DNA from 4 places in the Methylopila henanensis genome. Region 2 is predicted to be linked to each of the others. Evidence: riboswitches for the same ligand, from Rfam matches in the RefSeq annotation. Region 2 holds a riboswitch; each other region holds the start of a gene.

Region 1 (2,193 bases), on a different contig from region 2:
CCTTCGGGGCCGAGCTCGACCGCATCGGCTATCGCGGCGAGGAGCCGTGCGGAGCGCGGAAATTCTCTTCCTTCTTCGAACTGCATATCGAGCAGGGCCCTATCCTCCAGGACGAGGACAAGATGATCGGCGTCGTCGAGGCGGTTCAGGGCATCCGCTGGTACGAGCTGACGCTTGTCGGCCAGGACGCCCATTCCGGCGCGACGCCGATGCGGCTTCGCCGGGACGCGCTGGTGGGGGCGGCGCGCGTCGTCGCCGCCGTCGACCGCATCGGCCGTGCGCGGCCGGACTGCGTCGGCACGGTCGGCCTGATGGAGGTGCGGCCCAACTCCCGCAACGTGTCGCCGGGCGAGGTCTTCCTCACCGTCGACTTCCGGTCGCCAGACGACGCAAACGTGGCCGCGATGGAAAGCGATCTCATGGCGGCGGTCGCCGAGATCGTCTCGGACCTCGGCCTCGAAGGCGCGCCGGTCCGCATCTGGGACCAGCCGGCGACGATCTTCGACGCGGAATGCGTGGCCGCGGTTGAGGCGGCCGCAGAAGCCTTTGGTCAGGGCTCCCGACGGATGGTCTCCGGCGCCGGACATGACGCCGCCTATGTCGCCCGCGTTGCGCCGACCGCCATGATCTTCGTGCCCTGCAAGGACGGGATCAGCCACAACGAGGCCGAAAGCTCCACGCTGGAGCAATGCGCCGCCGGCGCGCAGGTGCTGCTCGACGCCGTCCTTCGCTACGACCGGCGGTTCGGCTGAAACGGCGCGCGTCCGGAGGAAGCCACCCTACGAACGGCCGCCGCGCTTTCCGTTGTCGCGCTCTCCGCCGTCTGCTACGCGTCAGGTGTTCGCTTCGGCTCCTTCGGGACCAGAGGGAATCCGGTGGGGAGCGTTATGGGCTCCGAATCCGGAGCTGCCCCCGCAACTGTGAGCGGTGAGCGGCGCGCCAGTTCCGCCACTGGACGTCTCGTCCGGGAAGGCCGGCGCGTCGCTGCGACCCGCAAGCCAGGAGACCTGCCGCGGCGCCCACGCCAACGCCCTCGGTGGGAGGGCACGAAAAGGCTTGAACCCATGTCGCACGCCGATCTCCGTTCGTCCGCCGCCCCCGCCGCGCGCGTCTCATCGCGCGCGTTCCCGATCGTCGCCGCCTTCCTGTTCGGCGTGATCATCATCGGCGGAACGGGCTTCGCCCAGATGGCCGTGGCGCACAACGCGGCCCACGACCACCGGCACTCGATCGGTTTCCCCTGCCACTAAGGCCGGAGCCGACATCGTGAACCTTTTCCGCACCATCGTTCTGGTGGCGGCGCTGGTTGGGCTCGGCTCCGGCCTGGTGCTGACCCTTGTGCAGCATTTCAGCGTCCAGCCGCTCATCGTTCAGGCCGAAGCGTTCGAGTCCCGGCGCGAGGAGGCCTCGGCCCCCAAGCCGCACGACCACGAAGCCTCCGGCGAGCACGACCATCTGGCCGCCGCTAAAGCCGACCTCGCCGCGCAGGAAGCGCATGAGGCCCACGCCCACGATCCCGACGCCTGGGAGCCCGCCGACGGCGCCGAGCGCTTCGGCTGGACCGTCGCAGCCAACGTGCTGAGCGCGGTCGGCTTCGCGCTGCTGCTCGTCTCCGCGAGCGAGCTCAAGGGCGGCCTGACCTCGTGGCGCGAAGGCCTGTTCTGGGGCCTCGCCGGCTTCGCCGCCTTCACGCTGGCCCCCTCAATCGGCCTGCCGCCGGAGGCGCCTGGCGTCGCCGGCGCGACGCTGGAGGCCCGGCAGCTGTGGTGGATCGGCACGGTGGCCGCCACCGCGCTCGGTCTGGCGCTGCTCGCCTTCGGCCGTTCGCCCGTGTTGGCCATCCTGGCCGTCGTCCTGATCGCCGCGCCCCACGTCATCGGCGCGCCCCAGGCCGACGAGGCGCCGGCGATCCCGCGTAAGCTGGAGCACGACTTCGTGGTGGCGGTGATCGTGACCGGCTTCGTGTTCTGGGCCGCGCTCGGGACGCTGGCGGGCGCGCTGCGTCCGCGCTTCGGCGGAGCGTGACCGTCCGGCTGTCGCTCGTCCTCGGCGGCGCGCGCTCGGGCAAGAGCCGCTTCGCCGAGGGCCTCGCCGCCGTTCACGGTCTCGATCTCGTCTATGTGGCGACGGCCGAGGCTTACGACGACGAGATGCGCGACCGCATCGCCCGGCACCGGGCCGACCGCGCCGACC
Region 2 (2,193 bases):
GGACGAGTTCGGCATGGAGCACCCGGCGGCGACGGCACCGTAAGCCTCATAACGGCCGCACGACGACAGCCATCGTTCTGGACAGAAGTAAAAAATATAGCAAGTTCAGTATTTTAGAATTAATACAATGATGAGAGGGGTTACGCGTCGGACAGGCCTCGCGATCGGATGATCATTGCGACGATGGCGATTGCCGCGCGGCAGTTGATCTGCCCCTGAGAAGTGGTCCTCCCTGAGGTATGGCTTTTGGCCATATGGAGGACAGCAGGATGCCAATGAAGAGGCACGCCCCTGAAGAGATCGTCGCCAAGCTGCGGCAGGTTGCTTAGCGACACCTGCGTCGGCGACCGATAACCGCGGATTGCGGTCGCCGCTCCCGTCGCGCCGACATAGGAGAAGTCGTTGATGTTGTCGTAGGTTTCGCCGAGGGAGATCAGGCTGCCCGCCGTTAGGGTCAGCGTCGCGGCGTCGCCGGGCTCGCGGCCGTGTAGACGCGGATCTGGTTTCCGCGCGCGAGCCAGATCCGGTCGTTGTCGGGCGTGTACTGGGCCGCCCAGAAGTAGCCCGGCGCACCCGCGGTGAAGTCGTCGACAGTCGTGAGGGTGGTGAAGTTGGTGGTGCTGACCAGCTTGCCCTTCATCTGCCAACTGCTGTCGTAGGCGCCGAGAAGCACGTAGGCGGTCGAGCTCTTGAAGCTGATGTCACGGACTTCGTAAGGGTTGCTCGCGCTCGGAGTGAACACGTTCGTTACGGGGGCGGTCGTCAGGTTCGCAGCGCCGTAGGCGATCCGCTGCAGCCGCGAGGCCGCATTATTATAGGTGCCGCCGACCTGCGCGCCGCCGAGACCCGCGACGTAGTGTACTGGCCGGTGCCCGCGACGCGCCGCGCATAGACGCCGGGAATCTGGTCGAGCAGATCCGGAAGGGCCTTGTGCTCGCCCTTCACGTCGTCCGGGTAGACGACCGAGACCTCGCCCGGAGACAGGACATCCTTCAGGTCGGGCTCGGAGCCGAAGACTGTGATGGTCTCGAGTTGCGTCGCGCCGCCGTCGTCGTCCGAAGACTGGCCGGACGCCGGGCCGACCAGCCCGATGCTCGCTGCGAACGCGATCGCCAGCGGCAACCGACCGATGAAACTCATGTTGCGTCCCCGAGCGCTACGAGCTCAACAGGGGATACCGTCGAACGGTCGGCGCGTCTCGACGGTCTCGCGCTCACGACCCGTCAGGACGAACCGATGCGACCCCTGCCACACCGCGTATCGCTCAGACGGACAAAGCCGCGCCCAGGCCACCCCCTGGGCCTCGGCAAGAGCGATCAAGCGCCGGCAGGTCTCCTGGCTCGCGGGTCATCGTTCGATGCGCTGGCCTTCCCGGGCAGTTCCTCCGAACGGAGACCTGCGCCAGTGGCTGGAAAATGGGCCACGGGCCCATCCCCAACGCGCATCGAACTCGCCGCTTACAGTTGCAGGGACAGCCTCGGAATCGGGCGGCCATGCCGCCCTCACCGCGTTCCCTATTAAGCTCCTTGCGAAGCACCGGCGCGATCGACGCCCCCGACCGGAGCCGGAGGGGAATTGGAAGCTAGTGGTCCCTCGATGAGGTCACAATCAGAAGAAAGGCGAAGGGAAAGCCGGCCCGCGCGAGCCGCGCCCGTCGCGCCATTAAGTGACGCATTCAGGGAGGTCGGCTCCCAGCGCCGCCCAGAACGGCGCGAGCGACGTCGACGTCCTGCTCCGGCGTGCCCGAGCCCACGCCTACCCCTCCGACGCACTCCCCGCCGAACAGGATCGGCAGTCCGCCCGCGAGGTTGGTCAGCCGGCCTCCGGAGGCGATGGCGAGCCGCGTCTCCAGCGCCGGGTCGAGCCGCCTGATGGGTTGGCGGTGTGACGCGGCTGCGATCGCCTTGGAGAGCGACGTCTCACGCGACAGCAGCTTCGCGCCGTCGGTGCGCACGAAGGCGAGCAGATTGCCGCCGTCGTCCACGATCGATACGTTATGCGGGACGCCGATCTCGTCGGCCCTGGCGGCGGCCGCGGCGAGCGCGCGCAGGGCGGCGGCGTGGGTGAACGCAAGCTTCGCGCGCGTCGGAGGCGTCTCGCTCATGCGGCGCGCGCCTCGGCCGCCGCGGGGCTGCGTCCGGCGATCGGCACGAAGGCGCGCTGACCCGGCCCGATGTATTCGGCGGCGGGGCG
Region 3 (2,193 bases), on a different contig from region 2:
TGAGCTGGGTGATGTTGTCGTTGAAGCGGATGACGCCGTCGCGGACGTTGTAGTTCTCGCCGATCCAGTCCTTCTCCACATTGCCGGCGCCCTTCAGCGGCGTGCCGAAATAGCGGCTCGGCTGGTTGTGGCCGCCGTCATGACTGAGCGTGACGGAGAGCTCGTCGGTCGGCCGCCAGTTCAGCGCGCCGGAGAAGGCGAGGTTCTTGTAGTCGCCCCGGTCCATCCAGCCGTCGCCGCGGCTGGCGGCCACGTCGAAGCTGTAGGCGAATTTCTCATTGATCGGTCCCGCGCTGCCGGCGGCGAGGCCGACCTGCCCGTCCGTGCCCACCACCGCGCGGGCCTCGTTGCGGCGCTCGTCGGTGAGCGGCTTCTTCGGGATGATGTTGATGGCGCCGCCGATGGCGCCCTCGCCGTAGAGCACCGAGGCCGGGCCGCGCAGCACCTCGATCCGGTCCACCGTCCAGGTGTCGAACGGGAAGGTGACGGTCCCGTTGCCGGGGTAGAGCCGCACGCCGTCATAGAGCGTCGTGACCGAGTTCACGCCGGTGAAGCCACGCGACGAGTAGGCTCCGAAGCCGTTGCCGGGCGTGCCGATGAAGCTGAAGCCGGCGGCGTTCTGCGTCACGGCTTCGGCGATGGAGGACTGGCCGCGGTCGCGGACCACGTCGCCGGAGACCACGTCGACGCTCGCGGGCGTCTCCAAGGGGGTGAGATCGAGGCGGCTGCCGGCGCCGGTCGACACGGTGAGGTTCGGCCCGGGCGCGAGGCGTCGGGCTTCGCCGGAGACGTTGATCTCATCGAGCGCAACGACGCCTTCGGAAGCCTCCGCGAAGGCGGGGAGGGCGGCGCTCAGGACGAGAAGCGAGGCGCCCCCAAGCGCCGAGCTGAGCGTGCGGGAGGGCGAGGCGCGTCGGAACGCGGCCCCGGACGTCAGGGAAGGAAAGGTCGACAATGCGAAGCTCCGGGCGACGGCAGTGGCTCGTCACCGCGAACGAAGCTTCCCGGAGCCGTGCAAAGACGCACGGAGCCGTTCCGCACCCATCAGGACACCCCGCCCGATGTGCTCGCGTGTGACCACGGCTGACGGCAGGTCTCCTGGCTCACGGGTCGTCGTCCTGTCGTCGCCTTCCCGGGTCCGGAAAACCCAGTGGCTGAGATGACGATGGACTCGCCGCTTACAGTTGCGGGGGCAGCCGCGGATTCGAACGTCGAGACGTCCTCACCGCGTTCCCTTTTGATCCCCGAGGGGAACCGTCGCCGCCACGGTTACGACGCATTTCGGCGCGGCGCAATGCGGCCTTTCGGGCGCCTGCGACGGCGCCCGGGCCGTCACTTCTCGGCGAAGGCCTTCTCGATCACGAAATGGCCGGCCTCGCCGTGGTTGCCTTCCTCGTAGCCGCCGTCGACCAAGAGCTGGCGGGTGTCGCGGATCATGTCGGGCGAACCGCACAGCATGAAGCGGTCGTCGTCCCTGTTCATCGCCGGCAGGCCGATGTCCTCGAACAGCTTGCCCGACGCCATCAGGTCGGTGATGCGGCCGCGGTTGCGGAACGGCTCGCGGGTGACGGTCGGGTAGTAGATCAGGCCGGCGGAGATCATCTCGCCGAGCAGCTCGTCCTTGGGCAGGGTTTCGGTGATGGTCTCGCCGTAAGCGAGTTCGTTCACCTGCCGGCAGCCGTGGACGAGCACGACCTTCTCGAAGCGCTCATAGGCCTCCGGATCCTTGATGATCGACAGGAAGGGGGCGAGGCCGGTGCCGGTGCCGAGCAGATAGAGGTTCCGGCCCGGCAGCAGGTTGTCGAGCACGAGGGTGCCGGTTGGCTTGCGGCCGACGAGGATCGGATCGCCCACTTTCAGGTGCTGCAGCCGCGAGGTCAGCGGCCCGTCCGGCACCTTGATCGAGAAGAACTCGAGCTCCTCGTCGTAGTTCGCCGAGACGACGGAATAGGCGCGCACCAGCGGCCGGCCCTCGACCTCGAGGCCGATCATCGTGAACTCGCCATTCCGGAACCGGAACGACGGATCGCGCGTGGTGCGGAACGAGAACAGCGTGTCCGTCCAGTGCCGGACATGGGTCACGCGCTCTTCGAGATATTTGCTCATCGGCGGGAGGTCCTTCGGTCAGACGCTGCGTCGGCCGCTGGTTCCGCCGTCATGCCCGGCGCAGCCGGGTATCCACGACTTAAGACA
Region 4 (2,193 bases), on a different contig from region 2:
CCCGTGCCCGCGAGCGCGGGGCCGCCGGAGCACAGCCGGTCGCCGGACTGCAACGCCTTCGGGGAGACGATGCCGAGCCGGATGCTGGCGAGCGACTCGAGCAGCGTCGAATCCGGTCGCGACAGCGTCAGCCGGATCTCGGTCGGCGAGATCACCTCCGAGCTCTGATAGGCGAGCAGCAGCTGGCCGGCCGAGTTGGTGTTGGCCGGGTTCTTGACAAAGTCGAGGTTGAATTTGACCGCCTCAGCGTCGAACGGCGCGCCGTCGTGGAACGTCACGCCGTCGCGCAGCTTGAAGTCGTAGGTCTTGCCGTCGGGCGAGACAGTCCACTCCTTGGCGAGCCAGGGCAGAAACCGTCCGTCAGCGCCCTTCGCGATCAGCGAATCGATGAAGTTGCGGATGACGATGAAGGAGTTCTGCTGCTCCGAGCGATGCGGGTTGAAGCAGGCCGGCTCGGTCGTGACGCCGAACGTCAGCTCCCCGCCGGATCTCGGCTGCTCGGCATGCGCGGCGCCGGCGCTGGCGAGCGCCACGGCGAATGTTGCGAAAGCAAGCCGCGGAGCGCGCTGGTGAAGAAAGGTTGCGATCATCGATCGGCTCGTCTCGAGGTGTGTTGTGAAAGAAATCGGAGGCAAGCGAGGCCGTGGCGACGAGCGTCCGTTCCATGTCCCGCCGGCCGAGGCCCGGCCGCCCGCGCCTGAGGCGCCTCTCCCCGACGAAGAGGCGCCAAGCCGCTCCGCCCAGATATGTACATCAATCAGATAGATTAAGTGGAATGATTTGGTCAACGTGCTCGCCGCCTCATTTTTGGGCGTACGCCAATGAGGGCATGGAGCGGAGGCCCTAAGTCGCCGTGTCGTCTATTGACTGCGCCGCCAATGATGGCGGTAGGCGCTCGTAAGACCGCGACGGCCGCTGTCGGCGTCCGAGGCGTTTCAATTGAAGCTGACGGCCGGTCTCGGGCCACGTGACCCGTAACGACGGCTTCCCGAGACATATTGTAGCCTTGTCCTGGCCGCAGCGTTGCCGTAATCGAGCATCCGACGGTTCCCCTTGGGGATCAAAAGGGAACGCGGTGCGGGCTGATCGCCCGGAAGCCGCGGCTGCCCCCGCAACTGTGAGCGGCGAGCGCTTCGTCATCGGCCACTGGGTCTTTCGAGAACCTGGGAAGGCGACGCAAGCGCGGCGACCCGCGAGCCAGGAGACCTGCCGTCGCGTGTGATCTGTCTCGCGGGCGGGGTGTCCGGCGGGGCGCTCCGGCCGCGGGCGCCTCCGTGGTTGCGGGGACGCCTTCGTTCGCCCGACGCGATCTGCGTTCGGGGTCCAATGAAGTCGTCTCGTCACGGACACGTCGTCTCGCTTCCGCGGCCCGCGCCGCCGCCGTTCGACGCGGTCGGCGCGAGCCCCATCGATCCGCTGGCGCTGTACGCCGGCGGCATCGACACGTCCGATTATGTGGCGGGCGTGGGCGGCGCATTGCGTCGGCTCATTCCCTCCGTAGGCGATCTTCTGGACCTCGGCGCGGGTGGCGGTCAGCTTGGCGCGGCGCTGCGCCAGCAGGGCCGGCGCTGGACGGCGGTGGAGCCGTCGGCCTCCATGAGGGACAGGCTGGCGCGCCTCGATCCGGCCCCCGAGATCGTCGCCGCCGGCTGGGAGAACGCCAGCGTCGCTCCCGCCGACACCGTGCTGGCCGCCAACATGCCGGCGCCGCTGACTGAACCGGCGTCGTTCCTGGCCCGCTGCCGAAACCTCGCCCGGCGCCGCGTCGTCTGGGTCGTGCCGGCGCAGAACGGCCCGCGCGGCCTCTGCCTCGCCGGCTGTCTGCCGAGGGAGTGGCACGGCGAGGACGAGACCCCCGGCGTCGACATCGTCATGGCGGGCCTCGCGCCCGCCGACAGGACGCCGGTCACGGCCGAGATCGGCTGGACCTTCTCCCTGATCGTCAGCGATCTGCCGCGGCTCGCGGCCTATCTCGCCGGCCGTCTTGGCTGGCCCGAGGCCGACCCGCGCCGGCCCGTCCTTTTCAACCATCTCGCGGCCCAGGCGCGGCCGGAGCAAGGCGTCCTGCGCCTTTCCGTTCCGCGCCGCTCGGCCATCCTGATCTGGAGTCTGACATGACCGTTCGTCGCCCTCTCGCGCTGATCGGCGCCGCGGCCGCGCTCGCCTGCGGCGCGGCCGATCCCGCCCGCGCCG

Evidence for each region. A riboswitch is a leader RNA that binds a small molecule or an ion and turns the genes downstream of it on or off. The one in region 2 is predicted to bind cobalamin.
Region 1: linked by a shared signal. The riboswitch ahead of ACFSCV_RS02550 (CbtB domain-containing protein) and the one ahead of ACFSCV_RS10450 (hypothetical protein) in region 2 are both predicted to bind cobalamin.
Region 3: linked by a shared signal. The riboswitch ahead of ACFSCV_RS18925 (TonB-dependent receptor) and the one ahead of ACFSCV_RS10450 (hypothetical protein) in region 2 are both predicted to bind cobalamin.
Region 4: linked by a shared signal. The riboswitch ahead of ACFSCV_RS16535 (methyltransferase domain-containing protein) and the one ahead of ACFSCV_RS10450 (hypothetical protein) in region 2 are both predicted to bind cobalamin.

What each region holds. Positions count from the first base shown of each region.
Region 1 is NZ_JBHUER010000001.1:524,617-526,809, forward strand. Features, by position in the region: gene ACFSCV_RS02545 (Zn-dependent hydrolase) at 1-752, shown strand, start outside; cobalamin riboswitch at 831-1,029, shown strand; gene ACFSCV_RS02550 (CbtB domain-containing protein) at 1,065-1,250, shown strand; gene ACFSCV_RS02555 (CbtA family protein) at 1,267-2,025, shown strand; gene cobU (bifunctional adenosylcobinamide kinase/adenosylcobinamide-phosphate guanylyltransferase) at 2,022-2,193, shown strand, end outside.
Region 2 is NZ_JBHUER010000007.1:146,343-148,535, reverse strand. Features, by position in the region: gene ACFSCV_RS10455 (hypothetical protein) at 455-742, opposite strand; gene ACFSCV_RS10450 (hypothetical protein) at 763-1,140, opposite strand; cobalamin riboswitch at 1,309-1,551, opposite strand; gene ACFSCV_RS10445 (GlcG/HbpS family heme-binding protein) at 1,676-2,104, opposite strand; gene prpC (bifunctional 2-methylcitrate synthase/citrate synthase) at 2,101-2,193, opposite strand, start outside.
Region 3 is NZ_JBHUER010000014.1:48,179-50,371, forward strand. Features, by position in the region: gene ACFSCV_RS18925 (TonB-dependent receptor) at 1-955, opposite strand, end outside; cobalamin riboswitch at 1,072-1,274, opposite strand; gene ACFSCV_RS18930 (ferredoxin--NADP reductase) at 1,333-2,106, opposite strand.
Region 4 is NZ_JBHUER010000010.1:711,600-713,792, reverse strand. Features, by position in the region: gene ACFSCV_RS16540 (ABC transporter substrate-binding protein) at 1-590, opposite strand, end outside; cobalamin riboswitch at 1,028-1,228, shown strand; gene ACFSCV_RS16535 (methyltransferase domain-containing protein) at 1,327-2,118, shown strand; gene ACFSCV_RS16530 (TonB-dependent receptor) at 2,115-2,193, shown strand, end outside.